4 regions of the Vibrio apostichopi genome follow, and region 1 is predicted to be linked to each of the others. Evidence: predicted binding sites of a transcription regulator. Region 1 holds the regulator's gene; each other region holds the start of a gene.

Region 1 (8,138 bases):
CCCAAAGCAAAGCTTTAGTCATCCCTTTACGCTTCAATTCTAAGTAGCAGAGAGTGAAATCAGGCATCACTTTATGCTGAGAAGATGAGCGACCATCAAACAAAGCTTGGGTGACTTGATTTTCATGATGAGTCTCTTCCAGTGGCCACGTGAGGCCACTGGATTTAAATCGGGATAGATGCTGGGATACAGTGGAATGAGCAATATTGAGGCAAGCGGCGATCTGTCGATTAGAAAGATTGCACTCGTATCGGAGGCGTAAGATTTCCTTAATTTTATTCATTGGCATTCTCTTTTTCGGCATGATTTATCCTTAGTGCTCTCAACATGAAAGACTCAGGTTAAACCTATTGATTTAAAAGAGAAAAGAGGTTTATTTCGGTAAATCGACCATCGATTTCGGAAACACACCGAAAAGTGGATGATTAAAACCGAAATGAGTGGTCGGTTAAAAACGGATTTGGTGGTCGATTAAAACCGAAATAGGCGGTCGGCTAGCTCCGAAATATGCAGTATTCCACAGAGCAGTATTGAACACCTCGATCTGAGTGATGTACAAGCTCACCTGTATTCTTCCGCTCTTTCAACGCGTTTAAAAAGGCCTGCTTGACCGTGCGAGCTTTCATATCATCACCTATGTGATAGCCCACGATTTTTCTTGAGTAAGCGTCCGTCACTAAACTGAGATAAGTACTACCACACCGCGTTGCTAGATAAGTAATATCTGCAACCCATAATTGCTCTGGTCTTTCCGGTATTAAGCCTTCTTTGATTCGATTTGGATGGCAGTAAAAGCGATGATTACTGTTTGTGGTTCGATGATAAGCCCTTCGATTCGGCACTAATAATCGATTCATTCTCAGCAGAGAAAATAAGCGGTCTCGACCGATTTCAATATCATTCTGAGCAAGTAAATACTTGATCTTACGAGCCCCTATACGAGGGTGCATCATCCTTTGCTCCTTCACAAAACCGAGTACTGATTCATCTTTCTTTGTCTGATGAATTTCTGTAACACAGCGCTTGTAGAAAGCTTGTCGTGTAATACCGATGAAGTGACAAGCTTTAGTGACGGTCAACTTTCTGACCGTTTTTTCCTTAATAACTCGGCCTTGCGCTTCTTTGAGATTCGGACACCGAAATCTCGATCCATGACTTTTACAACCGCTTCAAAGAACTCAGCTTTGAGCTGAGTCTCTTCTAATTGCTGCTCGAGTTCTTTGATTCGTTGCTCTGGGGTTTGAGTTGAGGAAGAGTTTGACATAGTCGCTCCTAACGCTCTCGATTGTTCTGTTCCTTTAGACCAATCTAGTTGACCATGTTTGCGAAGCCAAACTAAAACGGTAGAGCGACCTTGGATCCCATAACGTTCTTGAGCTTGCTTATAAGTCATTTCGCCTTTTTCAACTTGGCTTACGACTGCCAATTTAAAGGCAAGAGAATAATCTCGTTGAGTACGTCTACTTGTTGTTTTCATGACACTCTCCAATTTCATGTTGGAAATGTGTCAACCATATTTAGGACGGTACAACTTTTATAAAAAAAGCCGCAAGAATGCGGCTTAGTTATGTAGATAGTTTGAACTGACAATATTAATTGACGCGACTGATAAGCTCTTCACGACGTTGCTGCGGTATTACAGACCAATGAGTACCATTGATCGCACCTTCAAGCGCCCAAAGCAGCTCAATGCTGACTGAGGAAGCATGCGATTCCTTGATGGCGTTAAATGCGTTTACAGAGCCAGATTCATATAAACATTCTACGGAATCGATCCCCGCCTTTTTCAACATACGCTCGGTAGCCAGTCGAAGGTTAGGGAGGTCCTTTAGTCGAGTTGGCTTAGCAGAAGACTGCTCAGCTTTCTCTTCTTTAGCAAAACCCAGAGACGTCGTAGCAAGTTGCAAGATTTTTTCTTGGTCTTGCCACAAACCTTCCGGCAATGCGAAATACTTAGTGACGACAGGGAAACCACGTTTTTTGTAGACGTATGGTTGAAACCCTTGTTGCTCGAATTGCTTTGTTGTGTCTTTGTCCGCTCTTATGTGCAGCTGGTCATTTACAACCAGAGCAAACATAGTGTCATCAGCAAAAAGCCCGAATCCACCAAACATTGAGCGTGATTTTATTTTTCCTAGGGGCTCAAATAATTTCATTGAGTCCTTTAGTATCGGTTTATCCATGTTATTTATCTCGGTGTATTTGAACTACGCCACCAAATAAGCAGGTCCGAGAGATTAGCAAAATGTTGCAATTAAATTGTCAATAAGCCGTAAATTACTAAATTGTTAGTAACTACTGCATTTTGCCATCGGTAACCCCGCTACCATACCAACGAGTGGTTTAGGCCGGAAGCTTTGCGTCTCACTCTTTCGAGTGGTTTGCCCTGTGCGTGACTGACTTAATAGAATAAAGTTTTTGTTGAATGAGGCTCACACCTGATATTTCAAAATGTGATGTTGCTTCAATTAATGATCTTGGTGTTATGCAACTGGGTTTATTTTGGCTGCTTATAAAAAAAGCGCACCCAAAGGTGCGCTTAATGAAATTAAACTCGATTTATCAATTAATTTAACGTTTTAACTGTGCTTCGTTCAACAATTTCAGGATGCATTTCGAAGACACGTTTTTCATGATCTTTATCTTTAATGCGTTCCAATAAAATTTCGAATGCATTTTTACCAACACGACGTTTAGGTTGGTGAACCGTCGTCAATGGTGGAGAGAAGTATTCTGCAAGTTCAATGTTGTCGTAACCGATAACCGAAATATCTTCAGGAATACGAATGCCTTGCTGTTGCAGGCGACTCATTAGGCCAAGTGCCATTGTGTCGTTAAAACAGAACACAGCGGTAGGGCGATCTTCCATCTGAGCAATTTTATCAGCCGCAAGTACAGCGGTATCACACTCAAAGTTACCTTCAATGATGAGCTTTTCGTCGGTTGTGACCTTCGCTTCATTGAGTGCGCGTTTGTAACCCGCGATGCGTTCTACACATGCTGCTTTGTCTAAGTGGCCACTTAAACAAGCAATCTTTGTGTGACCACGTTCTAGCAGGTACTTAGTTGCTAGGTAGCCGCCTTCTTCAGAGTTATCGATGATTTTATCAGCCTGAGAGGTTTCAGGCCCCCAATCCATGACAACTTTTGGGATATCTGCATGGCGATCTAACATGCCACGAAGTTCTTCTGTTAAGTCAGAACACATAACCAAGATGCCATCTACACGTTTTTCTGCAAGCATTCGAATGTAGTCACGTTGCTTCTCATAGATACCACCCGTGTTACACAGAATCAAAGTGTAACCTTGACGGTAGCAGTAGCTTTCAACACCATCGATCACTTCAGAGAAGAAGAGGTTTGTTGATTGAGTCACTAGCATGCCGATAGTGCGTGTTGAATTGCATTTCAAGCTACGAGCAACAGCACTTGGCGCGTAGTTTAATTCGTCAACGGCTTTGTTTACTTTCTCTTGAGTCGCTTCTGCAACAAAACGCGTTTTGTTGATTACGTGAGAAACGGTGGTAGTTGATACGCCTGCTAAGCGAGCGACATCTTTTATCGTGGCCATGGTTTTATCCTATTAGAAGCTACTTTCCCAAAGTACGGAATAAAGTAGCCGTTAAGCTACCTAACTAAGAGCTTAAATTTGTAGGGCTCTTTGGGGTATTAAAGTGCTAAAAAACAAAAAACCGCTATTGAGCGGCTTGTCTTAACACCGAAATGCTCTGAACTTAAATAAGCATAGCATTTCGTGAATGTTTCATATTTTATCGTTTGCGGTCACAATTTTAGACTGACTAGAAATTACTCGCAATAAAATTCACCCAGAAATCTGGGTGAATTGTCACATTTTATTGAATTTGTTTACTTAATCATCAGCGAATCTTATTCACCCGCTAAATACTGAGTGTCCAGATTACAGAAGGCAACGAGAAGAGAGGCAACCGATGCATAGAAACCGAATGAATCGATCTCACGACATCTAGCGTTGAACTTTGGTACCCAAGTAAGAAGTTGTTGTTCAATAAACTGTTGTTGAACAGCGAACGATTTTTCTAATTCTTCTTCAAGCTCAGTTTCATTTGAACGGATGATGAGATTACCAAGGAAATCAAGTTCGATAGCAATGTGGTCGGCTGGTTCTTTTAGATCTTGGTTTACCACCAAGTTGTGCTTAGCCATGATGTCTTCCATGTCTTTGGCTGGCTTGTCGTTTAACAGACCCGTTTCGCCGATATACATTGAAGCGTAAGGTAGAGCACCATGTTTATCTGTCTTTAAGAATAGATCGCAGAAGTCAGCAGACAGTTCTAGTTGGGCATCTTCACGTGTTTGTAGACGGTTCAATGCGTCTACCAGTTTATCAATCGCAGGCTTAAGTGTTTCGTTTTCGCCTAAACCAGTCAGAAAAGAACGAATCTCAACAGAGTGGTAGTGATCGAGTTCTTCTTGTGTGAGCTCTTTAGCGAACAAGCTTGATAGCCACCAGTATATTTCAGCTCTTTGTTCGTTGAATGCTTTCGTATCTTTCATTTCATAGATCCTGATTTAGTCTTGTGATGTTTATATACCCAAGCATCGTGAAGTCATTTGGGCATAAGCACACCAAGGCTCAATAACAAGGTTATTTGCTAAACGCAAAGTGACTCGTTAGTCGTAATGCCTATATTGAATTGCGATGGACGATAAATAGCAAGGTTTTAGATTGTCTTGTATCAAAAAAGATTCATGTTTCTCGCTTTTATCTGCTGTACCACTAGAATTGTTACTAGTTATGAATAGAATGGTTACTGAAACTATTAAATAAGAAAAGTGGTGTAGATGAGCTATCACGTATTAGTCGTAGAAGATGATGTGGTAACCCGCAGTAAGCTGGTTGGATATTTCCAGAACGAAGGTTACACAGTGAGTGAAGCGGAAAGCGGCGCTCAAATGAGAAACGTGTTGGAAGAAAACAACGTTGACCTCATTATGCTAGACATCAACTTACCAGGCGAAGATGGATTGATGCTAACTCGCGAATTACGCAGTCAATCGGACATTGGGATTATTTTAGTTACTGGACGCACGGATAGCATCGACAAAATTGTAGGCCTAGAAATGGGCGCAGACGATTATGTTACTAAACCCTTCGAACTTCGCGAGTTATTAGTTCGAGTTAAAAACTTACTTTGGCGTATTGCTGCTGCTCGTAAAACAGCGGTTGGTGCGACAGTTGAAGCAGAAGACGAATCTGTGGTTCGTTTTGGTGAGTGGACGTTTGATATCCCTCGTCGTGCTTTAAGTAAAAACGGTGAGCCAGTTAAGCTGACTAAAGCAGAATATGAGCTGCTCGTTGCGCTTTCTTCTTACCCTAACCAAGTGTTAAGTCGTGAACGTATTTTGAACATGATCAGCCACCGAGTGGATGCTCCAAATGACCGAACCATCGACGTGTTAATCCGTCGCATGCGTGCGAAGATGGAGTTTGACCCTAAGAACCCACAAATCTTTGTGACGGTTCACGGTGAAGGTTACATGTTTGCTGGAGACTGATTCCCTTTAGGAGTTCTAGTCAGCAACAAAATTTGAACGTAAAAAAGCCGAGACATCATTGATGTCTCGGCTTTTTATTTGCGTTTCATTTTATAGCTTATAGCTTATAGCTTTCTTGACGATTCATGAGTAACTCGAAAGCCGTTACGTGAAAGCAGTGACACTAAAGCAGCTATTTGAAATCAATAACTCTCATTAAGACTGCGCTGCAGAAGCTACACCATCGTCTTCTTCTAAAATAGAAGGTTCAGGGATAACGACAGGTTCTTCGATATTGTCATTACTAGTGTCTAGCCAATCACGTAGGCTCTGCCAAACCAATCCCATCGTTTCGTGCCAGTAACGTTCTGTCTGTTCAAGATAGAGCGCTTTAGGCATGTACTTATTCCAAGGTTCAACAATGCCTTCTTGTGCAAGGTAGTTAGTTGGTGCGGGTAATGGCTTCATGCCTGCCGCATGGAACTCATTCAGGGCGCGAGTCATGTGGCTCGCCGATGTTACTAACACCATCTTTTTATTTTTAACGAATGCGGCCGCTTGGCGCGCTTCTTCCCACGTGTCTTTAGCGGTTTCAAGCAGAATGATGTCAGGTTTTGCTACGCCCAATGCTAACGCTACTTTGGCCATCATTCTTGCGTTGCTCACTTCAGTGCCTGCACCGTAGCCAGACAAAATGAGTTTTGCACCAGGGTAAAGGCGTAGAATACGAATGCCTTCGCTTAAACGCATTAATCCTGTGCGGCTAAGTTCTGAGGTTGGTGGGATTTGGTCATCGACGACGTGACCACTTCCTAGAACCATAACGTAGTCGATGGTGTCGTCTACGGGTAAAAATGCGGTGTGTTGCCTTTCCATTGGCATTAAAAGTTGACTAGAAACTGGTTGGAAAGCGATTAGGAAAATACCACAGAGGGCTGAAAGGGTAATTAGGCAACCAGTCTTCCTTTTGGTAGTAAACATCACTAGGGCTAAACCCAGAAAAGCGAGAATTAACATTGCTGGCAGTGGCATCAATAGCGAAGACACTACTTTTTTCAGCTCAAACATATCCGAATAGTCCGAAAAAACATCACTTAGTAGTAAAAAGAGACATCGCCTCTTTATTCCTGAAATTCCTGTGACAGAATAGCAGGCACGATAGGACATAATAACTCAAGTAGCCGTGACTGAAGACCGTAATTTCGACGATATTGCCCACAAATTTGCAAAAAATATTTACGGCTCTGACAAAGGAGAGATCCGTCAGATCATCGTATGGGAAGATTTAGAACAAGCTTTGAGCAAATTTGAGCAATCAGCTTTACCTCTACATGTTCTTGATGCCGGAGGCGGTCTTGCACAGATGTCGCAAAAAATTGCGGCGTTAGGGCATAACGTTTCTCTGTGTGATCTCTCTTCTGAGATGCTTAAGCTTGCAGAAGAAAGTATCAGCGAAGCGGGTTTGTTAGAGCAGTATCGGTTTATTCATTCTCCGGTACAGAAAGTAGCAGAACATCTCGATGAGAAAGTCGATTTTGTGATGTTTCATGCCGTAATGGAATGGCTCGCAGATCCCAAAGAGGCGCTTGATTTATTACTGGAACAAGTCAAACCCGGTGGCGTCGCCTCGATAATGTTTTACAACCACCACGGATTAGTCCTGAAAAATGTGATTTGTGGCAACATTCCTCATGTATTGAATGGGATGCCACATCGAAAACGGTTTAAGCTGCAACCACAAAAAGGCTTGAAGCCAGAAGAGGTTTATCAATGGATAGAAGACGCTGGTCTAGAAATCTGTGGTAAATCAGGCATTCGCTCCTTCAGTGACTACATAGGTAATATGGAGTACATGGGCGATTACCAATTTGAAGATGTATTGGAACTAGAAAAACAGCTATGCCGCCAAGAGCCATATCTGTCGCTAGGCCGTTATATTCACGTTTGGGCTCAAAAACCTGCGCAATAACAGCGGTGAATGTGGTAAAAGAAGCCACAACATGCGCTATGCAATCGTAAGAAGCCCGCGTCATAAAGAAATAGGCGTAATATCTAACACGTTCGATATTACGAAAAACAGTAACAGGAACCACAATGAGTGAAATGACTCAAACTGCCGAAGAGCAGCCAATTGATGAGTTGGTAGGCTGGGTCAAGCAGCATGACTTTTCATTAAACTTGCCGCCAGAGCGCTTAGCATTTTTGATTGCTATCGCAGTGCTAAGCAATGAAAGGTTCGATGAAGAGCTAGGTGAAGGTGAATTGCACGATGCATTTACCATTGTCACTCGTCTGTTTGAAGATACCGGTGAAGCGTCTGCATTCCGTGCAAACAACGCTATCAACGAATTGGTTAAACAAAAACTGATCAGTCGTTTTACTAGTGAGATCACCGACGGTGCAAGTATCTACCGTCTTTCTCCACTTGCGATCGGAATTTCAGATTATTACTTACGTCACCGTCAATTCTCTAAGTTAAAACTGTCGATTCAACTTTCGATGGTTGCAGATGAGATGGCTAAAGCGATTGAAGCTGCGCAAAAAGGCGGAACACCTGGTCACTGGCAAAAGAACGTTTATGGCGTTTTGAAATATTCAGTGGGTGAGATCTTCGATCAGAT
Region 2 (8,138 bases), 860 kb from region 1:
GTTTGTATTCACAAGAACGTGAATACGAGAAAAGCGACGACGTAGACACACATCTTTACGACGGTTTCTTCTCTCCAGCCGATAAAACCGCGATGAACATCCTTCGCGAAACTGACCCGAATAACTTGGCAGCACTGGACATCACTTTTGGTGACGAACGTATCAAGCCTTTGTTGTTCCGTTACCGCGCTCGCCATTTCCCATGGACGCTAGACGAAGCTGAACAACTGAAATGGGCTAACCACTGTCGTGAGTATTATGAGAGTCGTTTAGAGGATTATATGTTGAACCTCGAAAACCTCGCGCATGAACACGAAAGCGACGAGAAGAAAATGGCTATCTTAAAAGCGGTTTATCAGTACGTAGAAAAGTTAGCTAGTTAATTCATAATCAAGAGACGTGACACTTTGAAAGAAAGATTGATCAAACTCGTTTACTGCTTAATCTCCTTCACCTTAATCATAGGTGCTCTCACAGCAGGTAACGCGTTACAACAATATCTAGAGACCTCAATCCCAGGCAGTATTTTTGGCATGTTGATTCTGTTTACTGCCATGGTGATTGGTATCGTTCCTTCGCACTGGGTTCAGCCCGGTGCCAGTTTGATTATTCGTTTGATGATCTTATTGTTCGTCCCAATCAGTGTCGGGCTAATGGATCACTTCGACATGCTTATCGCCAATGCACTACCAATTATGGCGAGTGCAGTTGGTGGAACACTGATCGTATTGGTCTCTCTATCATGGTTCTTAGACCGCTTGCTTTCGAGAGGTCAATAATCATGTGGATTCTACTCACTATCGTGGTGTTTCTGTTTGCTCGTTGGGTCAGCCAAAAAGTGAACTCACCGCTGTGTAATCCGTTACTGATCAGCATTAGTATCATTATTCCTATCCTGTTGTTCTTCAAGGTCCCTTTCGAGACCTATTACGCAGACAACACTTGGATTACTTACATGCTTCAGCCTGCGGTTGTGGCACTTGCTTACCCTTTGTATGAGCAGTTGCCTCAAATTCGAGCTAATTGGCGCATCATTACCTTTGCTTGTACGCTGGGCAGTGTAATGTCGATGACCACGACAGCATTGATTGCTGTTGCCTTTAAAGCAGATCTAAGCCTAATTGCGAGCCTGCTAGGTAAATCCGTCACCACTCCGATTGCAATGGAAGTATCAAGCCACCTTGGCGGTGAAGCAGCGATTGCAGCGATTCTGGTGTTAATCGTTGGTCTGTTCGGAGCCATCTTTGCTTACCCTATCTATAACCTAATTGGAATTAAGAGCCCAATCGCCAGAGGTTTAACCATGGGCACGGTATCTCACGCTTTAGGTACCGCTACATGTGCTGAAAAGAACCAAGAAGATGCGGCATTCAGCTCGTTGGCGTTGGTTCTTTGTGGGGTTATCACCTCAATCATCGCACCTAGCGTATTTTCAGTGGTGATTTGGCTCTACTCTTAACCAATCGACTCTGAAATTATTTTTATAAGATCATGTAAGCCCAAACATCACACTGTTATTTCAGCGTCTGTTTGGGCTTTTTCGTCGCCATTATTCAGCGATAACGGTACTAACTAACCTTTGATTTGCGATATCAACGATGATTTTTGTCCTTGCAATCGATTTCATCTGTGACCTCACCCTAATTATGCAAACCAATGTAACAACAACAATATAATAGCGATCAATGTCACAGAAAAATCCTGAGCATTGCATAGAATTAAAGCCTAAGGTCAATTAAGGATTCAACATGAACAGTCGTATTACCCTGGCGCTGGAAAGTGCTCCAACATCAATGAAAGCGCTTTTGAGTGACATCGTATTAGCAGACAACTTTGACGCCACTATCTCTAAAGAGCAGTTGCAAAGCTTGCTAGATGCGAGCGGTCTTTCTGATAAAGAAGTTCGCCTAGCTTTACTGCCAATCGCAGCAGCATACTCTTATGCGCCTCTTTCTGAATTCTATGTTGGTGCCATCGTGCGTGGCCTATCTGGTCGCTTGTACTTCGGTGCAAACTTGGAGATCGCAGGTGCTCAACTTGGTCAAACAGTTCATGCTGAACAATCAGCCATCAGCCACGCTTGGATGAAGGGAGAAGAAGGCCTTTCTGACATCACGATCAACTTCAGCCCTTGTGGTCACTGTCGTCAATTCATGAATGAGCTGACAACAGCAAAAGAACTTAAAGTTCAGCTGCCACAACGTGATGAAATGTCTCTGCAAGAGTACCTGCCAGACTCATTCGGCCCTGCCGATTTAGGTGTGACAACTGGCTTGATGACAAAGCTGAACCACCAATACACAACAGATGAAATGAACCCTGTTGTTGTAGACGCTTTAACTGCATTGAACCGCAGCCACGCTCCTTACACTAAGAACCTAAGTGGCGTTTCACTACAACTGACAACTGGCGAGATCTTCACGGGTGCTTACGCTGAAAACGCAGCGTTCAACCCTAGCCTACCACCTCTACAAGTGGCTCTAATTCAGCTGAAATTGGCTGGCTTCGATTTTGAACAAATTGAAAACGCAGCGTTGGTTGAAATGGCCGACGGTAGCATCAGTCACCTAGCGGATACGCAATCTACATTAGAAGCGATTAATCCCGACATTCCAGTGACTTACTTAGCAATCTAAGTACATCTAGTTAACAAAAATTTAAATAAGCAGCCCTATTTAACGGGGCTGCTTTTTTTATACTTGTAATTAACGCAGCAACTTACGCAAACGTTTGCTTTTGTCATTTAAATAAGTATGATCACCCCGTTTTCAATCAATCGTTCAAAAGATCGGAAGGAATTTCTATGTTTGGTACCGCTACTCGTGAAAATGCTACTCGTGTACTTCTATTAGGTTCAGGTGAACTTGGCAAAGAAGTGGCTATCGAGTGCCAACGTTTAGGTTTAGAAGTTATTGCTTGTGACCGTTATGCAGACGCACCGGCTATGCAAGTCGCACATCGCAGTCACGTATTGGATATGCTAGACGCTGACGCTTTAGAAGCCATTATTGAACTAGAAAAACCAGATTATGTGGTACCGGAAATCGAAGCGATTGCCACCAGCAAGTTGGTAGAGCTAGAAGCAAAAGGGTTGAATGTCGTTCCAACTGCGAATGCAACCAAGCTGACGATGAACCGCGAAGGTATCCGTCGCCTAGCCGCAGAAGAGCTAAAGCTGAGCACATCTCCTTACCGCTTTGCAGACACCTTTGAAGATTTCTCAGCAGCCGTTGAGTTCGTGGGTATGCCTTGCGTTGTTAAGCCAGTAATGAGTTCTTCAGGTAAAGGCCAAAGCGTTATCAAAACAGAAGAAGACATTCAAAAGTCTTGGGACTACGCACAAGAAGGCGGTCGTACTGGCGCGGGTCGCGTAATCGTTGAAGGCTTCATCGACTTTGATTACGAAATCACACTGCTTACCGTTCGTGCAGTCGACGGTGTTCACTTCTGTGCACCAATTGGCCACCGCCAAGAAGACGGTGATTACCGTGAATCATGGCAGCCACAAATCATGTCAGACAACGCTCTTAAAGCGGCGCAATACACCGCAGAGCAAGTAGTTAACGCATTAGGCGGCCACGGCATCTTTGGTGTTGAGTTGTTTGTTAAAGGCGACCACGTGATCTTCAATGAAGTATCCCCTCGCCCACACGACACTGGCTTGGTTACTTTGATGTCTCAAGACTCGTCGGAATTCGCACTACACGTTCGCGCATTTACAGGTATGCCAATTAAGTCGATTACTCAATACGGCCCATGTGCATCAGCGGTTATCTTAGGCCAAGGCACATCAACGAATATCCGTTTTGAAGGCCTTGCAGAAGCGCTAGACGCACCACAAACGCAAGTTCGCTTGTTCGGTAAGCCTGACATTTATGGTCGCCGTCGTCTTGGTGTGGCGTTAACTCGTCGCAACAGCACAGAGACAGCGATCGAAGATGCCATTGAAAGCGCGGCAAAAGTAAAAGTGATTTACTAACCAGCTATTCAATTCTGAACAATCACGACTTCAAATCTGAACAATAAAAAAGACGGGCTATCGAGCCCGTCTTTTTGTTCGTTTTAGCTGTTGCCGTTAGCTAATAGCTGATAGCTGATAGCTTAAAAGCAAACTCAGCTTAAGCGTCAGACTCAATCAAATACACTTCTTCACTGAATCGAGACAAACCTTTCTTCGCAATCTTAGGGTGTTCATCATCTGCAATATCTTGATTCAACAAAGTGATCTTATAGCCTGCAAACAACTGATCGATCTCTAGCTTAGGCACGCTAAACGGAGGCCCTGCCATTTCGCGTTGGTCGTAATCCAATGTAACCAACAAGATCTTGCCGCCAGGCTTTAACAGTTGCTTCAAACGTTCCACATATTGCGCGCGCATCTCAGCAGGCAAAGCCACCAACGAAGCACGATCATAAATGATGTCGACAGGCTGAATGGGCGCAGTGAAGTAGTCACCGGTGTAAACACTCAGCTCATCAAATTGGTACAGCTCATGTTGACCACTGATTTGAGTCACTGTCGGTGTGTATAAATGCTCAGAGAAAAATGCGCGAACCGCGATCTGGCTTAATTCGACACCTTGAACCTCTTCATGCTTGGTCGCTAACCAAATCAAATCTTCACTCTTACCACAAAGAGGCACGAAGACACTCTTGTCGTAACTAGGGTTAGTCTTTTGCCAAAATTCGATAAGAAGCGGGTTTACATCTTCAAGGTGGAAACCAATTTGGTTGGCTGCCCATTTATTGTGCCAAAATTCAGGATTATTCATCTTTCGTTCATGTTAAACAGTCATAATGCAAGGGTACAGTATAGAGAAGTAAGAGCAACCTTCGCTTGATTCAAACTTAAAAACGACATGAGTCATAGTAGAAAACGACGCGAGTTAACAAAGAAGATTGCCGAGGTTCAAAGTTCTCAAAATTTGGGAACAAACGCTTAAATGATTTGTCTATATCTTCACATTTTAAAGCAATATTAAACGTTAGAGTTGGTTTCGGTCTTAACTAGCCCCATCTAATATATAGCTAGATTGGTTAGTGTAGTTAAGCTGTTTTTACTCTTATGCGTTACTGGTTACCCCTTTTGATTTACCCGTTTTTGTAACCTTGTATTTTGGAGTTTGAATGAGTGTATTTCTCCGTACGACGGCCCTAATGCTTCTAGTATTGAGCCGAGCGCCTGCATTCGCAGCAGCACCTGTTTCAACAAGTTCAACTGATCAATCGCGCACTCCTGCGCAAAACCAAGTTTCATCAAACGTATTCCGCCACAGCCTTAGCGGCTTATACGGCATCAAAGCATTCGACTCACGTCCGACTCAGCCTTATACCGACTTCGATATTCTGTACAGCAAAGCTCACCAAGCACAGGCTGAACTAGAAACCATCTGTAAAAGTACTGCCCTACTGACTAACTCAGACGCACTCTTTGCTGGCGTTAAATCTCAAGCACGAGCAGAAGAGAAAATTGACCTTGAGTTAGATGGCGATGTATCAAGAATTACCGACTTAGCCCGCGCAACCATCATCGCTAACGATGTAGAAAGCTTGGTCGAAGTTTACGAAGCTCTAAGCCGCGAAGCGGATGTGGTAAAAGTGAAAAACAAATTCAAATCACCGGCTGATTCTGGCTACCGTGATTTGAACCTTTTGGTTCGTTTACCTAAAACTAATGTTATTGCCGAAGTGCAACTTCACTTGAGAGCCATCGCTGATGTGAAAAGTGGCCCTGAACATGAGCTTTACGAAATCATCCAAGGCATTGAGCGTCACGCTATTGCAGAAAAACGCCCGATTAACGACATCGAAGCGGCGCAAATCAATAGCCTAAGACGCCAATCTCTAGAGCTTTACCAACAAGCATGGCAACCATACATTACAACGCACATTAAAGCGGCTTAGCGCGAACTGCGTAATACCGACAAACACCAGAAGGGCTGCACTCGCAGCCCTTTTTAGTACCTGTTTGATAAACAAATCGTTCGCTTGTCTGTCCCAACCTCACCATTCCAAGCTATTGGTGATAATACTCCTTAGAGCGGTTGTATAAATCCAAGGGTTTTAACGTGCTGTAAAATGCCGCCGCGTCTTGTAAGTCTCTATCTGATAAAGACTTCACTACCGACTGCATATACAGATCTTGGCGTTCATCGCTTTTAAAATCACGTAGTTGCTTAAGAATGTAACTCGCCTTTTGTCCCTTTATATTTGGGTAAGATTGCACAAAAGGAATGATCTTATCGCCGTGGCACTGGCTACAAAGGTTCTGGGCAAGTTTCTCGCCCGCAATCAAACTTGGTATATAAGGCTCCGCTTTTTCTAGCTCAACGTCAATTTTGGGCACTACCTTAGTGTCAAATTCGGAATGTTCATCAGAGCATGCAGAAAGCAACATAACGGCCATCGCAGGCGCCAGAAATATAGACACTAATGTCACTGAGTTCATCGTCATTTATGCGCTCCTGGCATTGGTGGCAACAAGGCGCTATCAATAGGCTTACGACGATACTTGTTCATGTCGATGCCTTTGTCTTGGTAGTAAGTGCTCAAGTAATCGAGCACTGGATCCCATGTATCTGTCAAGTCCCACAACCCCTGAGTATCAACCATCCATTGGATCGTCTCTCGCCACTGTTCTCTAGTGCCGCTGTTCTGAGCCACGATTAAACTGGTGTGACACGCATTACACTGGCCATTCACCACTTCCCAACCTGGGGCCATAATGAGCCCAGAGGTCTTGTCTACACCGTAATACTCTTTCGGGTTTTCTGGAATCTCATCGGCATGTACGAGCATCGAGGTTAATAGACTGCATACTAGAGCGGCTCTCATTATGTCTTTGCGGTAAGAACGCTTACTTACATCAGTCAACCGGGCACGGGCAGAATTGGCGAGAGTAGAATGAGTATGAAGAGACTTATCGTTAATTTGTTTCATCACGACACTCGAACTGCAATACGGTGACAACCATTGAACAAATAACCTTTCGGGTTCCATTGTGGTTGTACGACTGGCTGACTGTCGCCTTCACTGTCGGTTGCCTTTGCCCAAATCTCGTAATAACCGGTCATAGGAAGGTCTAAATCGGCCTCCCATTGCTGCCATGCGCCTTTGTTGACGGGTCTATTAAGCTTTGCATCATGCCATGTCGTCCCATAATCGTAACTCACCTGCAGCTTCTCAACCGTTCTGAGCCCGGCCCAAGCATGGCCGCTGACCGTGACTTTTTTACCAAGCGAAAACTCAGTCCCGCTCTTTGGTGAAGTAATCAACGATTTTACGATCATCTCTTCAATGATTCGAAAATCTTTGTTATCGACCTTCTCACCCGGCGCTATCGGATGTTTTGGTACTTGATAGGCAGGTGCCGCCATCTTATGGCCGTCATGAATTTTGTTACGAATACTAATCCCTGTCGTGCACTTCTGAGAAACCGATGCTGGGCGTCCACCAAACACGCTTCGAAGTGGGAAGCCATGAAGGTATGGAATTGGTTCTCCATTCATTTCCCATGCAATCAAAGCGTTGTCGTTCATCGCAGCCGCAATAGGCACACCACGCGAGATGGCTTCTCCTTTGCCACTTAAGTGTTTATCAAAGCCGTGATTACCCACGTAAACCGCATCATCTTTAATGCCACAGTCTTTAAGAACATCACTGAGCAAAACGCCGGTCCATTGCGAACAGTAAACGCCCGCGTTACTCCATTGATTCCCCTTGGTACTTGGATAGAAGTTATTACGGCTGTTACCACCACACTCCAATACAAGGCTCTGAGTATGATGTTTAAACTTGGATTTAAGTTCTGCCAGCGTATAGGATTTACTTTCTTTCACTGACTCGCCTTTCACTTCAAAAGTCCAAGTCTCAGGATCCATTTCTACAAAATCTGGCATCAAGCCATTCCATCGAACAAACGGCACATCTGCAGGTGTAACAGCAGGTGCAAGCATACTTTCTGGCGGATAGGCATTCAGAGGGTTGGTATTCAAAACGGTGTAGTAATCAGGAAGGTCTTCAGCTTTCGCCCACGTTAACGCGTTGATATCGAGTGCCGCCAAGTCTTCAGGTCGATTAGCCGCAAATACCCAAGAAACCGGCAATGCAGAAACGGCTGTAGCGGAAAGCGCAGCTTT
Region 3 (8,138 bases), 1.8 Mb from region 1:
TTTGTAATTATGACTTCAGTTTTAATTATAGTGGTTATTTGTTTATGAGCTCTGTCGCGAACTTAGCGATACTTTTTGAGTAACCATCGCGATGGCCAGTGTCTGAATGCAACAGAACATCATGGCGCTTATGGTGTGTCGTTATAAAGTTCGATTGTTACTGCAATATGACACCTTAAGTTTAACGGTCACTTTGTTTGTTTAGTTTCTCAATGCGAACCGGCCGTTACGAACCAGTGGCTCATGTATAAAAAAAGAGCAACGCTATATAGCATTGCTCTTTTATTTATTTGGAAGACTCAGCTTCGTCGACAGCGGATTCAGCCGTACTGATTGTCGATTCAGCGCCCGAGATCTCTAAAGGTGGGATAACCACCAAACCTTCAAGGCTCGCTTCTTCTTCTTTATTTCGCTTGTTCACATGGCCAATAATGCTTTGGTAATAACGGCGAATGTTCTCAACGTAATTCCTTGCTTCATCACCACGAGCATAACCGTAACGAGTTTTACTGTAGTACTTCTTCTGTCTTAGAAGAGGCAGCCTGTCTTTCACATCACCCCAAGCGTCAGGATCACCGCCTTGTGCTTTAGTTAAGCGACGTGCATCCATCATGTGCCCGTAACCTACGTTATATGACGCGAGGGCAAACCAGATCTTTTCATGTTGTGTGATTGAATCTGGTACTCGATTCACGATACGACGTAAGTATTCCACGCCACCTTGTACCGATTGTTTCGGATCAAGACGATTGGTTACACCTACGCTCTTCGCGGTTGGCAGCGTCAACATCATCATGCCACGAACACCGGTTGGAGAACGCGCGACTGGGTTCCAGTGTGACTCTTGGTATGCCAAAGCAGCAATCAAACGCCAATCAAATTCTTGTGAGTATTTCTGAAATAGTGGTGACCATTTTGGTAGCTTGCTATCCAATGCGCGGATAAAGGCACGAGTATCAACGTAGTCAAAAGTACCAATGTGGCCGATGTACTTCTCTTCTAATGAAGCCAGTTCACCAGACTGTTTAAGGTTACCGAAGAACTCAATCAGCAACGCATACAGGCTTTCATCTTCTGAACGTTCTAAGTACCAAGAGATAGGTTGGTCTTCAGTAAGTTCGAAAGCAAGAGCCACATCAGGGTATAAACGCTGTGCCAAGGAAAGCTCAATGGAGTCTGCAACGGTAAACAGTCGCTCTCCGGTTGATACTTCTTTTAGCAGGTCATTGATGTCTGCATTACCGACCGCATCGTAGATAAAGTCATCGTGTGTGTTCTGAAGCTGTTTTAGTGTTGGTTCAAAGTGTGAGTCTTTCACCACAACTAAAGATGGCGTCAGTGTTTCATTTGATGCCGTTTCTTCTGATTCAGATTGTTCTTTTACAAACTCGGCCTGACGATCGTTCTCAAACTTGATCAGTTGATCGAGGTTTCTTGGTCGCCATTGACCTTTCTTGTACACGACTTGTTGGCTTACATAGTAATAAGCAGGTGCAGCGCGATACGCACGTGTCAGGTTGTTGTTTTGTGTTAATCCGGTCGCGATAAGATCGATTTCGCCTTTCTTCAACGCAGGGAATAAGCCGGATAAGCGGTATGCAGGTTTAACCTCAAGCTTTACACCAAGCTCTTCAGCAAACTCACGAGCCAGTTCGTAATCTAAGCCAGCAGGGCCATCGGGACCAATGTAATAAGAGAGTTGGTTATTCAGTGTGCCGACACGCAGAACGCCGCGATCTCGTATCTGTTCAAGAACACTTTTAGGTTCAGACTCAATCTGACATCCAGTTATCCCGAATAGAGCGATAGCGAGCAAAAGGAATTTAGACGAAAAGATCAGCGTAATTTTATGCATCAAAATGAAATCTCGAAAAGTGGAAGCCCCTTTATACCAAACCCCGCAAGGCTGGCAAAGCAGGTTTATTTAAACAGTTGTAAAAGTGCTGATAAATGCAGCAAAACTGTCATTTATATCGTTAGATGAAAAAAATAACGCAAACGGTTGCTTTTGGTGTTACGTCACAAAAAGAAATGCTTTATAATGCGCTCGCATTGAAGAGGTGGAATCGGCATAGGTTTGTTAACCTTCGGGAATAGCTTCGAAGAAAACAGTTAGGTTGTTCCTATAACCCACTGAATTTATTCCAATATCACCTTAATCAACTGCATAAGAGACCTAAGCACATGAGAATTTTGCGTGGCTCCCCAGCTCTATCTGAGTTTCGTGTTAACAAGCTTTTAGAGCTTTGTCGTGAATTAAGCTTACCTGTAACAGGTATTTACGCTGAGTTTGCCCACTTTGCTGATTTAACGGCAGACCTAGATGCGTCTGAAGTTGAGAAGCTAGAAAAGCTACTGACTTACGGTCCAACGATTGAAGAGCATGAACCTGAAGGTTTATTGCTGCTTGCAACGCCACGTCCAGGCACTATCTCGCCTTGGTCTTCAAAATCAACTGATATCGCACACAACTGTGGACTGGCTAAAGTGTCACGTCTAGAGCGCGGTACAGCTTTCTACATTGAAACTTCTTCTGAACTTTCTGAGCTTCAACTTGTTGAGCTGAAAGCAATCCTGCACGACCGTATGATGGAAGTGGTTTTCACTGACTTCGAATCGGCAGCGGCACTATTTACTGTTGCTGAGCCTGCTCCTTACGCGGAAGTTGACCTATTAACTGGCGGACGTAAAGCGCTTGAACAAGCAAACGTTACCCTAGGTCTTGCGCTTGCAGAAGATGAAATTGATTACCTTCTTGAAAGCTTCACTGAAAAGCTAGGTCGTAACCCGACTGACATCGAGCTAATGATGTTTGCACAAGCGAACTCAGAGCACTGTCGTCACAAGATCTTTAACGCTGATTGGACTATCGATGGCGTTAAGCAAGAAAAATCATTGTTCAAGATGATTAAGAACACTTTTGAAACGACACCAGAACACGTTCTGTCTGCTTATAAAGATAATGCAGCGGTAATGACAGGTTCTGAAGTCGGTCGTTTCTTCCCAGATCCAGAAACTCGTCAGTACAACTACCACCAAGAGAAAACACACATCTTGATGAAAGTTGAAACGCACAACCACCCAACGGCAATCTCGCCATGGCCGGGCGCATCAACAGGTTCAGGCGGCGAAATCCGCGATGAAGGCGCGACAGGTATTGGTGGTAAGCCAAAAGCGGGTCTAGTTGCTTTCTCAGTATCTAACCTTAAGATCCCGAACTTCGTTCAACCTTGGGAAACTGACTTTGGTAAGCCGAGCCGTATCGTTACTGCTTTGGATATCATGCTTGAAGGCCCTCTTGGTGGCGCAGCATTCAACAACGAATTTGGTCGTCCAAACCTACTAGGTTACTTCCGTACTTACGAAGAGAAAGTAAACTCTCACGCAGGTGAAGAAGTACGTGGTTACCACAAGCCAATCATGCTGGCTGGTGGTCTAGGTAACATTCGTGATGATCATGTTCAGAAGAAAGAGATCCCAGTAGGTGCAAGCCTAATTGTTCTTGGCGGTCCAGCAATGAACATCGGCCTTGGTGGCGGTGCTGCATCTTCAATGGATTCGGGTTCTTCTTCTGAAGACTTAGATTTTGCATCTGTACAACGTGAAAACCCAGAGATGGAACGTCGTTGTCAGGAAGTTATCGACCGTTGTTGGCAGCTTGGTGATGCGAACCCAATCGCATTCATCCACGATGTGGGCGCGGGCGGTATCTCGAATGCACTTCCTGAGCTAGTAGACGATGGCGAGCGTGGCGGTATCTTTAACTTACGTGACGTGCCAAACGATGAGCCGGGCATGAGCCCACTTGAGATCTGGTGTAACGAATCTCAAGAGCGCTACGTTATGGCGGTTGCTGATAAAGACATGGCAACATTCGATGCGATTTGTAAACGTGAACGCGCACCTTACGCCGTGGTTGGTAAAGCAACTGAAGAGCGTGATCTGAAACTAGAAGATTCACATTTCGACAATACGCCAATCGACATGCCGATGGACATCCTTTTAGGTAAAACACCTAAGATGCACCGTGACGCGAAGACGCTAAAAGCAAACAACCCTGCGATTGACCGTTCTGGTATCGAACTAAACGAAGCGGTTGACCGTATTCTTCGCCTACCAACAGTGGCAGAGAAAACATTCCTTATCACTATCGGTGACCGCTCGGTAACAGGCCTTGTAGCTCGTGACCAAATGGTTGGCCCATGGCAGGTTCCAGTTGCTAACTGCGCAGTAACTGCAGCAAGTTACGACTCTTACCACGGTGAGGCAATGTCTCTTGGTGAGCGTACGCCAGTAGCACTACTAGATTTCGGCGCGTCAGCTCGTCTAGCTGTTGGTGAAGCAATCACTAACATCGCAGCGACCAACATCGGCGATATCAAACACATTAAATTGTCAGCTAACTGGATGTCTCCAGCGGGTCACCCTGGTGAAGATGCTGGTCTTTACGAAGCGGTTAAAGCTGTTGGTGAAGAACTATGTCCGGCACTGGGTCTTACTATCCCAGTAGGTAAAGACTCAATGTCGATGAAGACTAAGTGGGAAGAGAACGGCGAACAGAAAGAAGTCACTTCTCCGCTGTCTCTTGTTATCACTGCGTTTGCACGTGTTGAAGACGTTCGTAAGACGATTACGCCTCAGCTTCGCACTGACAAAGGCGCTTCAAGCTTAGTACTTATCGACCTTGGTAACGGCCAAAACCGCATGGGCGCAACAGCACTAGCGCAAGTTTACAAGCAGCTTGGTGACAAGCCAGCAGACGTAGACAATGCGGCACAACTAAAAGGTTTCTACGAAGGCGTTCAAACGCTTGTAGCAAACGACCAAGTTGTGGCTTACCACGATAAAGGCGATGGCGGTCTATTCGTAACGCTAGCTGAAATGGCGTTCGCAGGTCACTGTGGTGTTAATGCTGATATTGCGGCGCTAGGCAAAGATACGCTAGCAGCACTCTTCAACGAAGAGCTAGGTGCGGTAATCCAAGTTCGCAACGATGACCTAGACGCAGTGCTTTCTACGCTTGCAGCTAATGGCCTAGAAGCGTGTTCACACGTAATCGGTTCTGTTGAAGCATCAGACGAAGTAGTGATTAAGTCAGGCGCAGATGTTGTAATCCAACGTAACCGTACTGAACTACGTACTATCTGGGCTGAAACGACGCACAAGATGCAAGGTTTACGAGATAACCCAATCTGTGCAGACCAAGAGCACGAAGCGAAGAAAGACAATTCAGACCCAGGTCTGAACGTGAAACTAAGCTTTGACGTAAATGAAGACATTGCTGCTCCTTACATCAACACGGGCGCTAAGCCTAAGATGGCGATTCTACGTGAGCAGGGTGTTAACTCTCACGTTGAAATGGCAGCAGCATTTGACCGCGCAGGCTTCGAAGCGACTGATATTCACATGAGCGACATCCTAACGGGTCAAGCGGTACTAGAAGAGTACAACGGCCTTGTGGCATGTGGTGGCTTCTCTTACGGCGATGTACTGGGCGCTGGTGAAGGTTGGGCTAAGTCGGTTCTGTTTAACGACTCTACTCGTGACCAATTTGAAAACTTCTTCAAGCGTGAAGATACTTTCTCTCTAGGTGTGTGTAACGGTTGTCAGATGTTGTCTAACCTGCGTGAACTTATCCCGGGAGCTGAGTACTGGCCACGTTTCGTTCGTAACGAATCAGAGCGTTTTGAAGCTCGTTTCAGCTTAGTTGAAGTTCAGAAGTCTGATTCTGTATTCTTCAACGGCATGGAAGGTTCTCGTATGCCAATCGCTGTTTCTCACGGTGAAGGCCGCGTAGAAGTACGTGACAACGACCACCTAAATGCGATTGAAAACTCAGGTACAGTTGCTCTACGTTACGTTGATAACAACGGTAACCAAACGCAGCAATACCCGAACAACCCGAATGGTTCGCCAAACGCTATCACAGGTCTAACAACGACGGACGGCCGTGTGACTATCATGATGCCTCACCCAGAACGTGTATTCCGCACGGTTGCTAACTCTTGGTCTCCAGAAGGTTGGGGCGAGAATGGCGCTTGGATGCGTATGTTCCAAAACGCACGTAAGAATGTGGGTTAATCACTTACCTACATACCGCATTAATCTAGGCTAGGTTAATCAAAAATGAAAAGCGCAGATCGAAAGGTCTGCGCTTTTTTATTACACAAATTTTAGGAACCAGAGCGAAACAAATTAGGTTTGCAGTTTGCTGTTCTAAAAATCTCCACTACGCTAAATGTTATGGAATCAATTTGTTAGGCCATCATTTCTTGTATTCATACAAGAACAATTCAATTTGGCCGTTCAAAAACTGAATCAATCATCGTGGCATAAGAGGGATCTATGAAAACAACAATTACAAAAGCAGTTGCAGTGGCAGCGATTGTCATGTCGTTAGCTGGGTGTGTCGGTAGTAACGCTGTTACTGGGAAATTAATGAAGTTCAACGTTGAGGTTGTAGATAACCGTTACGCTCGTGCCGGGGTCAACTTCTTGCTTGCGCCAGTTTACGCGCTAACAACAGCAGCCGATTACATTGTATTTAACTCAATCGAGTTCTGGGCGGGGAAAAACCCTCTCACAGGCGCACCTCATATCTTTGATAGTAAAGTCGACACTATGATTGATGTGAACGATAGCTTAGATGACTCATTGAAAGATGCACCACTTGGTTTCAACAATCGTCAGATTGAATGGGGTGAGATGCAACAGATCGATCAGAACACCATTCAAATGGACATCACCTATAACGATGGCCAAAAGGCTGTTCTGACGGGAGTTCGTGATGGCGACAAAGTCAGCTACTACATGGATGGCACGCTAGTTTCAGAAACCTCTATTCAGGCTCTTGAACAGCTAGCAGCAGAAAAAGCATAACCTTCACTGCTTTACCGCTATAAAAGAAAAGCCGCTGGATTTAACCCCAGCGGCTTAGTATTTTCTAGCATCTAGCGCGTAGATTAGTTGTTGCTGTGTAGCTCGCTGTTCAGTTCAACAGCTGACTTGTTCGCAAGACATTCAATTTGGCCAGTAATCGAGTTACGACGGAATAGAAGATCAGAAACACCAGCTAAGTCGCGAGCTTTAATGATTTCAACTTCGTTGCCTTCTTTATCTAGCATACGAACCTTAGTACCCGCGGTCACGTAAAGACCAGACTCAACCGTACAACGGTCGCCCATTGGGAAGCCAAGACCCGCGTTTGCGCCTAGTAGGCAGTTTTCGCCGATAGAGATAACCATAGTACCGCCACCAGACAGAGTACCCATGATAGAAGCACCGCCGCCGATGTCAGAACCGTTACCCACAACAACACCCGCAGAGATACGACCTTCAACCATGCTTACGCCAGTCGTACCTGCATTGAAGTTGATGAAACCTTCGTGCATAACCGTTGTGCCTTCGCCTACGTGTGCGCCAAGACGAACACGAGAAGTGTCAGCAATGCGAATACCTGTTGGTACCACGTAATCCACCATTTTAGGGAACTTGTCTACGCAATCTACAGATAGAGCGCGACCCGCAAGGCGAGCTTCGATTTGACGCTCAGCCAGTTCAGGAAGATCGATTGGGCCTTCGTTAGTCCATGCGATGTTGTGCAGTAGACCGAAGATGCCGTCTAGTACCGTATCGTGTGGTTGGACTAGGCGGTTAGAGATAAGTTGCAGCTTAAGGAAGCCTTCAGCAACTGATGCTGGCTTCTCGTCAGTCTCAAGAACAACAAGAACAAGTGGCTGTTCAGACGCTGCTGCTTTCTCTGCGAAAGATGCATTTGCTGCATCGTCATTTGCTGCGAATGCTTTCGCCAGTTCTGCGCTTTGTGCAGCAGAGATTTCGATAGCTTGGTTGCCTTCAGTGTAACCTGCAACCTCACCAACAGCTGCTACAAGAGCATCGCTTGGGTTTAGAAGTGGGTTAGGGAAGAACGCTTCAATGATTTTATTGTCGCGATTTTTGGTTGCCGTACCGAAGGCTAGTGAAAAGTAAGCCATGTTGAATCTCCATGTGTTGAGTCTTGATTTTGCTATTCAATAACAACGGCTCGAATAACAAGCGCTGCCGTTAGCAAAGTTAATTTAATTGCGTTCATCATAAAGAGAGCGCCCTCGTTATGAAAGGGCGTATCGGGATAAAGT
Region 4 (8,138 bases), 510 kb from region 1:
GATCTAGCGAAAGGGTTAGTGAGCTTATTCGGCAAGCGTTTTGATCCTAAATTGAAGGGCAGCGCGAAAGGCCAACAAGATCTTATTAAGAAGATCACTGAACAATTAGATCATGTAGAAAGCTTGGATGATGATCGTATCATTCGCCGCTACATGGAAATGATCACAGCAACGCTTCGTACTAACTACTATCAGTTAGACGACAACAAACAGTCTAAACCTTGGTTGGCTCTGAAAATGAGACCAAGCGAGATTCCAGATATCCCAGCGCCGGTTCCTGCGTTTGAGATCTTCGTTTACGCACCAGACATTGAAGGTGTGCATCTACGTGGCGGTAAAGTCGCTCGTGGCGGTTTACGTTGGTCAGACCGTCAAGAGGATTTCCGTACTGAGATTCTAGGCCTAGTTAAAGCACAACAAGTTAAGAACACTGTAATTGTACCGGTTGGTGCAAAAGGTGGTTTCGTTTGTAAGCGTCAGCACATGATGTCTGGCCGTGATGAGATCTTCGCTGAAGGTCAACGTTGTTACAAGCGTTTCATCCGTGCACTACTAGACGTATCAGACAACATTATTGAAGGCGAGGTTATCCCACCGAAGAGTGTTGTTCGTCACGATGAAGATGATCCGTACTTGGTTGTTGCTGCCGATAAAGGTACAGCAACGTTCTCAGATCTCGCAAACTCAGTGTCTGATGAGTACAACTTCTGGTTAGGCGATGCGTTTGCCTCTGGTGGTTCTAACGGTTACGACCATAAAGCGATGGGTATTACCGCGAAAGGTGGTTGGGAATCTGTTAAGCGTCACTTCCGTGAAATGGGCATCAACTGTCAAACAACGGATTTCACTGCTATTGGTGTAGGTGATATGGCGGGCGATGTGTTTGGTAACGGTATGCTGTTGTCTAAGCATATTCGTATGCAAGCTGCGTTTAACCACATGCATATCTTCATTGACCCGAATCCAGAATCAGCATCAAGCTGGGTAGAGCGTGAGCGCTTGTTTAATCTACCTCGCTCAAGCTGGGAAGATTACAACAAAGACCTTATCTCTCAAGGTGGTGGCATCTTCTCTCGTCGAGCTAAGTCGATCCCTTTGACGCCTGAAATTCAGAAAATGCTGGGTACCAAGAAAGCATCAATGGCACCGAATGACTTGATCAAAGCGATCTTGTCTATGCAGGTTGATCTTCTTTGGAATGGCGGTATCGGTACATATGTTAAGTCTTCAAACGAGACTCATACTGATGTTGGTGACCGTGCAAATGACGTGCTTCGTATCGATGGCCGTGACTTGAAAGCTAAGGTTGTTGGTGAAGGCGGTAACTTGGGTATGACTCAACTGGGTCGTATCGAATATGCGCTAACGGGTGGCCGCGTTAATACCGACTTCGTTGATAACGTTGGTGGTGTTGACTGTTCGGATAACGAAGTAAACATTAAGATCTTCTTGAATGGCTTGGTATCTAATGGTGATCTAACCGTTAAGCAACGTAACCAAGTACTTGAATCAATGGAAGATGAAGTTGGCGAAATCGTACTAGACGACGCATATTGCCAAGCTGAATCTATTTCGGTTACTGAGCATCAAGGTGTTGGCTTAGTCAAAGAGCAAATCCGTTTTATTCACACTATGGAGAAAGCAGGGTACTTGGATCGTGGTTTGGAATACATCCCAGATGACGAAACATTGCTTGAGCGTGAAAAACAAGGTCAAGGCCTAACAAGACCAGAGCTTTCTGTACTTGTTGCTTACGGTAAAATGGTGCTTAAAGAAGATCTTGTTAGTGATGATATCGCTAATGATGAATTCCATGCTCAGCAGCTAATGCAATACTTCCCAACCGCGTTACGTCGTAACTATTCTCAGCACATGGATAATCATCCACTACGTTCTGAAATCATTGCGACGGCACTGGCTAACCAAATGGTTAACGAAATGGGTTGTAACTTCGTTACTCGTCTGCAAGAAGAGACGGGCGCAAATATCGTTGATATTGCAAATGCTTACGCGGCATCACGTGAAATCTACGGTCTTGGCCATGTTCTGAAGAGCATCCGTGAACTGGACAATGTTTCAAGTTCTGAAGCTCAATATGAATTGATCTACCATGTTCGTCGTACACTTCGTCGTTTGGCTCGTTGGTTACTAAGAAACCGTACTGGTAAACAGTCAGTGAAAGCTCTGATTGAACTTTACCAAGGCGATGTTCTTACTATCACAGAGAAACTGGATGAAAACCTAGTGGCTTCTGAAGTAGAAGAGCATAACGCAATGGCACAGCTATGGATTGACCAAGGCGTAAGCGCTGAGTTAGCCAATTCAGTCGCACGTTTGTCTAGCTTGTACTCAGCACTGGATATATCTACAGTGGCTCGTGAAACAGGCAAAACAGTACAACAAGCTTCTAAGCTTTACTTTAATCTTGGTGACCGCTTGTCATTGCACTGGTTCTTGAAGCAAATCAATGGCCAAGCGGTAGACAACAACTGGCAAGCACTGGCACGAGCGGCATTCAGAGAAGATCTGGATTGGCAGCAACGTCAGCTAACTGGCCAAGTACTTAACTGCGGTTGTGCTTCAGATATTGATGTGATTAAAGCGCTTGATGACTGGATGGAAAGCAACTCGGTTTCTCTACATCGTTGGGAAAGCATCTTGAACGAATTTAAGGTAGGTTCGGTTCATGAGTTTGCTAAGTTCTCAGTAGCACTACGTGAATTGATGCTATTGAATCTAAACTGCATGTCGACAGACTAGCGATTAGATAAAAACGAAAAGAAACAAGGGCAGGCCATTAGGTCTGCCTTTTTCGTTTGGCTGAATAGTGAATGACATGTCCAATTATTTCATTGAGCCACTTATGGTTAGTCAACTTAGCTTCTAATTGGTCGAGTTAATTGATGTTGGTTACACGAATGATAGTCAAATGGGCGATCGGTCGGAGTATACGGTAACGTTTGCTTAATAATAAACCTCATTCGTTAGCAAACTCGATTATCTTACCCTTACAGACAGTAATAGATTGAATAGTTGGGTAAATAAGTAAATAATATCGCCCCGTTTACACGGCGCTTTTTTCTATCGGAGGCACAATGCTTTACCGTCTAGCCAGAACTGGCTTTTTCCAACTTGATGCCGAAAAGGCTCATGATCTTGCAATTCAAAATTTCAAACGCTTCACCGGCACACCTATTGATCTTTTGTATCGCCAACAATTACCTCACCGACCTGTAGAGTGCATGGGTCTTACTTTTAAAAACCCAGTTGGCCTTGCTGCCGGCCTAGACAAAAACGGCGAATGTATTGATGCATTTGGCGCAATGGGTTTTGGTTTTGTAGAAGTAGGGACTGTGACTCCTCGTCCACAAGCAGGTAATGACAAACCACGTTTGTTCCGTCTTGTTGAAGCCGAAGGTATTATCAACCGCATGGGTTTTAACAACCTAGGCGTAGATAACCTAATTGAGAATGTTAAGAAGTCGAACTATGACGGCATCTTAGGTATCAATATTGGTAAGAACAAAGACACGCCAATTGAAAAGGGCGCAGAAGATTACATTATCTGTATGGAGAAGGTATACCAATACGCAGGTTACATTGCGGTAAATATCTCTTCACCAAATACTCCAGGACTTCGTTCACTACAATATGGCGAAGCACTTGATGATCTGTTGTCTGAACTAAAAACCAAGCAATCTGAATTAGAAGCGAAGCATGGCAAATATGTCCCGCTTGCTCTTAAGATCGCTCCGGATCTAAGCGATGACGAAATCAGCCAGATTTGCGAATCATTGATCAAAAATAAGATCGACGGTGTGATCGCAACCAACACGACATTGGATCGCAGTATCGTTGAAGGCATGAAGCATTGCGACGAAGCGGGTGGCCTAAGCGGGCGTCCAGTTCAATCTCGCAGTACTGAAGTTGTTCGTAAACTTCACGAAGAGCTGGGTGACCAACTGCCGATCATCGGGGTAGGTGGCGTTGACTCTTACGTTGCTGCAAAAGAGAAAATGATGGCAGGCGCTAAGCTTGTACAAGTATACTCTGGTTTCATCTACAAAGGTCCAGGCCTTGTTCGTGACATCGTTAAAAACCTGTAGTTCGTAAAAGCTTGAGCTATGATCCGGCATCGTCTTGATAAAAGAGACACTGTAACTCACTGAGTTGTAGAGAAAAGCAATAAGAAAGAGGAATTCATTTCCTCTTTTTTTTTGTCTATCGCGCAGTAAAATTACTGTAATTGAAGGTAATTTTGCGTTTTACCTAATGGAATGGTTCAACAGTGTGAGACGAAATGATGCTTAAACCTAGCGATACATGGAGTTGGTATTACGATGAGCAGCAATGTTCATTGATGCTAAACCTCGGAGAGGATATGATTTTTAAAACGAATCTGGTCCGCAATAAGCTGGTGGATTGCGCTTTTAAAGATAATGAATTCACTGTTGATGATGCATCTTCCTACCAAACCTTCAAAGAACAAATTTCAGGCTTAGAACTGTCTGAGCCACGACAAGCAGAGCTTGCACTTTATTGTGTTGCTGCAAAGCGTTTCCATAAGCCTGTACAGCCTAAAAGCTGGTTCTTCGACTCACAAGGCGCTGGCCATGAATATCCTCAAGAAGGGGATATTGTACAAATGAATAACGAGCATAGTCTTGGTTACTTCATTGTATTAGAAGTAGGAGAGTGTGCGAGCTTATGTGCATTTGTAGACCTAGAAGAGTTCCTGCTAACGCCTTCAAAAGGGTTACGCTTTGGAGACTCGATTAAAGTCATGCACGATAGAATGACTGACGCAAATGCCATCCTTCATCAAACGCATATTGCGATGGTGGGTTAGCCTTTAATCTCTAACCTAGAGCATCACTTCACTCAAGTATCGCTACGAATAAACCTGTAATACCTTCCCCATAATCGGCTTAATAGCCGATTTTTTTGTGCCTAAAAAAGTCTATCTCAATAAATACGACGTAGTTCATTCATTTGAATGACGTTGTTCACCTATTTAATTTGTAAAAAACGTATCTTTTTTAACCTCAATTTCGACCGATTCTCACACTATCGATAACGGATTTCCTCTGTTTATTCCCTGTTTGGGGTCTTTTGTTGCTAAGTTTCAACTTAAATTTACCTCTGGTATATACCAAATTAAGGGTGAATATAAATGCACTTAATGATTTAAGCCTATCGATGAGTGTTATTTCTGTGAGATTGAGAGTTGTTGTGTTGTAAGGGGATGCGAGTAAGCGATCGCTTCATGACTGAGCATTTGCTAAGCAGTTAGTCGAAAGATTCAATGAAAAGACGAGTTTAGTGTGATGCTCTAGTAGCAAATTCAGGTATAATCGAGCTCATTTTTATCAATAAAAGAACACTATGAATCAATATCTAGCGGTTACCTCAAATGGCCTTGAGAATTTATTAGTTGAAGAACTAACCCAACTAGGGATTACAAACGCAAAACCTGTTCAAGCAGGTGTTAAATTCAAAGCCACCAATGAGCAAATTTATCGTTGTTGTTTGTGGAGCCGTTTGGCTTCTCGATTTGTACGTGTCCTTTCAGAATTCACTTGTATGGACGACATGGATCTTTACCTATCTACCACAGCGGTTAACTGGGTAAATCAATTCCATAGCACTAAGCGTTTCGTTGTTGATTTCAATGGTACGAACAACGAAATCCGTAATAGCCAATACGGTGCGATGAAAGTAAAAGATGCCGTTGTAGATTGCTTTGAGAAGAAGTCTTTACCACGTCCATCTATCAGCAAAGAAAATCCAGATATTCGTATTCACGTTCGTCTGCACCGCGACAAGGCGATTCTTGGTGTGGATATGGTAGGCAGTGGCCTTCATCAACGTGGCTACCGTCCAGAATCCGGTCGCGCACCATTGCGTGAAACTCTTGCTGCAGCGATTCTTCTTCGTAGTGGCTGGGATGCAACGAAACCTTTCCTAGATCCTATGTGTGGTTCAGGTACGTTAGTAATTGAAGCGGCGATGATGGCTGCAAATATGGCACCTGGTGTGAAACGTCAGAAATGGTGTTTTGAATCACTAGAAGATTTCGAACCAGAGCTTTGGGCTGAAGTGAAAGCAGAAGCGAACGTTCAAGGCCGTCGTGGCGTTAAGAAAGTAGAATGTAAGTTCTTCGGTTATGACAATGACGAGCGAATGATCAAAACGGCGCGTGACAATGCACGTCGTGCTGGCGTTGAAGAGTTGATTGAATTCGAAGTAGGTGATGCAGCAAAGCTTAAACGCCCTGCAGAGTTCAATGATGGTGTGATTGTGTCAAACCCTCCTTATGGTGAGCGTTTAGGTACAGAGCCTGGCTTGATTGCACTGTACACAGCATTTGGTGCCCAACTGAAAGCTGAGTTTGGCGGTTGCAACGCTTCTATCTTCTCAAGTTCTGATGAATTACTTAGCTGCTTGCGTATGCGTGCAGACAAACAATTCAAACTGAACAACGGTGCATTACCGTGTCACCAAAAGAACTACTCAATTTCAGACCGCCCTATGTCTGAGCGTCCAACTGGTGAGCAAGAACAGCTCATTGCTCCTGATTTCGCGAACCGTCTTAAAAAGAACATCGGCAAGATCGGTAAGTGGGCTAAGAAAGAGCAACTAGATTGCTACCGTATCTACGATGCTGACTTACCAGAATACAATGTAGCGATTGACGTATACCCGGGTCACCTTGTGATTCAAGAATACGCAGCACCTAAAGATGTGCCGGAAGACAAAGCTAAGCGTCGTTTAACCGATATCATCCGTGCTTCTATTCAAGTGACTGGCGTTGAAGCAAACAACGTCGTGCTTAAGGTTCGTCAGAAGCAGAAGGGTCGTTCTCAATACCAGAAGATGGCTCAAGACTCTTCTAACCTAGAAGTAAACGAATACGGCGTTAAGTTAATTGTTAACCTTCATGACTATCTAGATACAGGCTTGTTCTTAGATCATAAGATCACTCGTCGTCGTATTGGTGAGATGGCTGGTGGTAAAGACTTCTTGAACCTGTTTGCTTACACAGGCAGCGCTTCTGTTCATGCTGCAGTAGGTGGCGCTCGCTCTACAACGACTGTAGATATGTCAAACACGTACCTTGAGTGGGCAAAAGAGAACATGGATCTGAATGGCCGTGTTGGTCGTCAACACCAATTCGTTCAAGCTGACTGCTTACAATGGTTGGCGAAAGAGCAAGGATCTTACGATTTGATCTTTATTGATCCGCCGACGTTCTCAAACTCTAAGCGTATGGATCAATCTTTTGATGTTCAGCGTGATCACATCCAATTGATGGAAGACTTAAAGCGTCTTCTAAGAGAAGAAGGCACGATTGTGTTCTCTAACAACAAGCGTCATTTCAAGATGGATATGGAAGGTCTAGAAGAGCTGGGGCTTAAAGCTCAGAATATCTCGTCTAAGACATTGCCTCTGGATTTCTCTCGTAACAAGCACATTCATAACTGCTGGTTGATTACTCATAAGTAATTAAGAGATTGTATAAGGATATATAGTGCTGACTCTCTACAGTACAGAAGGGTGCCATCTATGTGAGATGGCATTCAAACTCACGGAACAGCTGAATATAAGTCATCAGATCAATGTGGTGGATATCGCATTGGATGATGAGCTCTTTTCCCGTTACGGGGTCACTATTCCGGTGCTCAAATTTGAAAGCTCTGACTTGTCTCAACACTCAGAGCTTAACTGGCCATTTGGCTTGTTAGAACTTAACGATTGGTTAAAGAAGAATGGCATTACTTACAATTCATAATGGGCAATTAGCGTTTGGCGATCACCCATTATTAGATGGTGCGGATTTCGCACTACAAGAAAACGAACGTGTGTGTTTGGTTGGCCGTAATGGTGCAGGCAAATCAACGTTGATGAAGATTTTGTCTGGCAACATCATCATGGATGACGGCAAGATGCAGATCACACAAGATGTGGTTGTATCTCGTCTAGAGCAAGATCCACCGCGTAATGAGCAAGGCTCTGTTTACGAATACGTATCTGGTGGTTTAGCTGAGATAGGTGAGTTGCTTAAGGAATACCACAACTTACTTGATGTTATTGCAGAAGATCCTAGCGAAAAGAATTTAAACCGTCTTACTCGCGTT

What was found. Region 1 encodes PurR, which represses purine synthesis genes. Its sites were predicted from a motif close to TNANGNAAACGTTTNCNTNA; they were not measured.
Region 2: a site for PurR is predicted at 2,719-2,738, ahead of purT (formate-dependent phosphoribosylglycinamide formyltransferase). Genes of this name have one in related genera too.
Region 3: a site for PurR is predicted at 1,991-2,010, ahead of purL (phosphoribosylformylglycinamidine synthase). Genes of this name have one in related genera too.
Region 4: a site for PurR is predicted at 2,949-2,968, ahead of pyrD (quinone-dependent dihydroorotate dehydrogenase). Genes of this name have one in related genera too.

Annotation. Positions count from the first base shown of each region.
Region 1 covers NZ_AP028067.1:2,489,649-2,497,786, reverse strand. Annotated here, with positions in the region: gene istA (IS21 family transposase) at 1-304, opposite strand, end outside; partial or broken gene QUF19_RS11090 (IS3 family transposase) at 513-1,477, opposite strand; gene QUF19_RS11085 (TfoX/Sxy family DNA transformation protein) at 1,593-2,183, opposite strand; cyclic di-GMP riboswitch class I at 2,311-2,396, opposite strand; gene purR (HTH-type transcriptional repressor PurR) at 2,567-3,571, opposite strand; gene torD (molecular chaperone TorD) at 3,889-4,536, opposite strand; gene torR (two-component system response regulator TorR) at 4,825-5,538, shown strand; gene elyC (envelope biogenesis factor ElyC) at 5,734-6,585, opposite strand; gene cmoM (tRNA uridine 5-oxyacetic acid(34) methyltransferase CmoM) at 6,701-7,486, shown strand; gene mukF (chromosome partition protein MukF) at 7,612-8,138, shown strand, end outside.
Region 2 covers NZ_AP028067.1:1,627,841-1,635,978, reverse strand. Annotated here, with positions in the region: gene sbcB (exodeoxyribonuclease I) at 1-383, shown strand, start outside; gene QUF19_RS07435 (CidA/LrgA family protein) at 408-779, shown strand; gene QUF19_RS07430 (LrgB family protein) at 782-1,459, shown strand; gene cdd (cytidine deaminase) at 1,749-2,636, shown strand; gene purT (formate-dependent phosphoribosylglycinamide formyltransferase) at 2,804-3,979, shown strand; gene QUF19_RS07415 (thiopurine S-methyltransferase) at 4,119-4,772, opposite strand; gene QUF19_RS07410 (RelA/SpoT domain-containing protein) at 5,128-5,904, shown strand; gene QUF19_RS07405 (c-type cytochrome) at 6,017-6,454, opposite strand; gene QUF19_RS07400 (cytochrome C) at 6,451-6,939, opposite strand; gene QUF19_RS07395 (molybdopterin-dependent oxidoreductase) at 6,939-8,138, opposite strand, start outside.
Region 3 covers NZ_AP028067.1:736,864-745,001, forward strand. Annotated here, with positions in the region: gene mltF (membrane-bound lytic murein transglycosylase MltF) at 287-1,855, opposite strand; gene purL (phosphoribosylformylglycinamidine synthase) at 2,185-6,081, shown strand; gene QUF19_RS03315 (DUF3332 domain-containing protein) at 6,346-6,879, shown strand; gene dapD (2,3,4,5-tetrahydropyridine-2,6-dicarboxylate N-succinyltransferase) at 6,963-7,994, opposite strand.
Region 4 covers NZ_AP028067.1:1,979,815-1,987,952, reverse strand. Annotated here, with positions in the region: gene QUF19_RS09110 (NAD-glutamate dehydrogenase) at 1-2,760, shown strand, start outside; gene pyrD (quinone-dependent dihydroorotate dehydrogenase) at 3,096-4,106, shown strand; gene QUF19_RS09100 (cell division protein ZapC) at 4,301-4,849, shown strand; gene rlmKL (bifunctional 23S rRNA (guanine(2069)-N(7))-methyltransferase RlmK/23S rRNA (guanine(2445)-N(2))-methyltransferase RlmL) at 5,386-7,506, shown strand; gene QUF19_RS09090 (glutaredoxin family protein) at 7,574-7,792, shown strand; gene QUF19_RS09085 (ABC transporter ATP-binding protein) at 7,770-8,138, shown strand, end outside.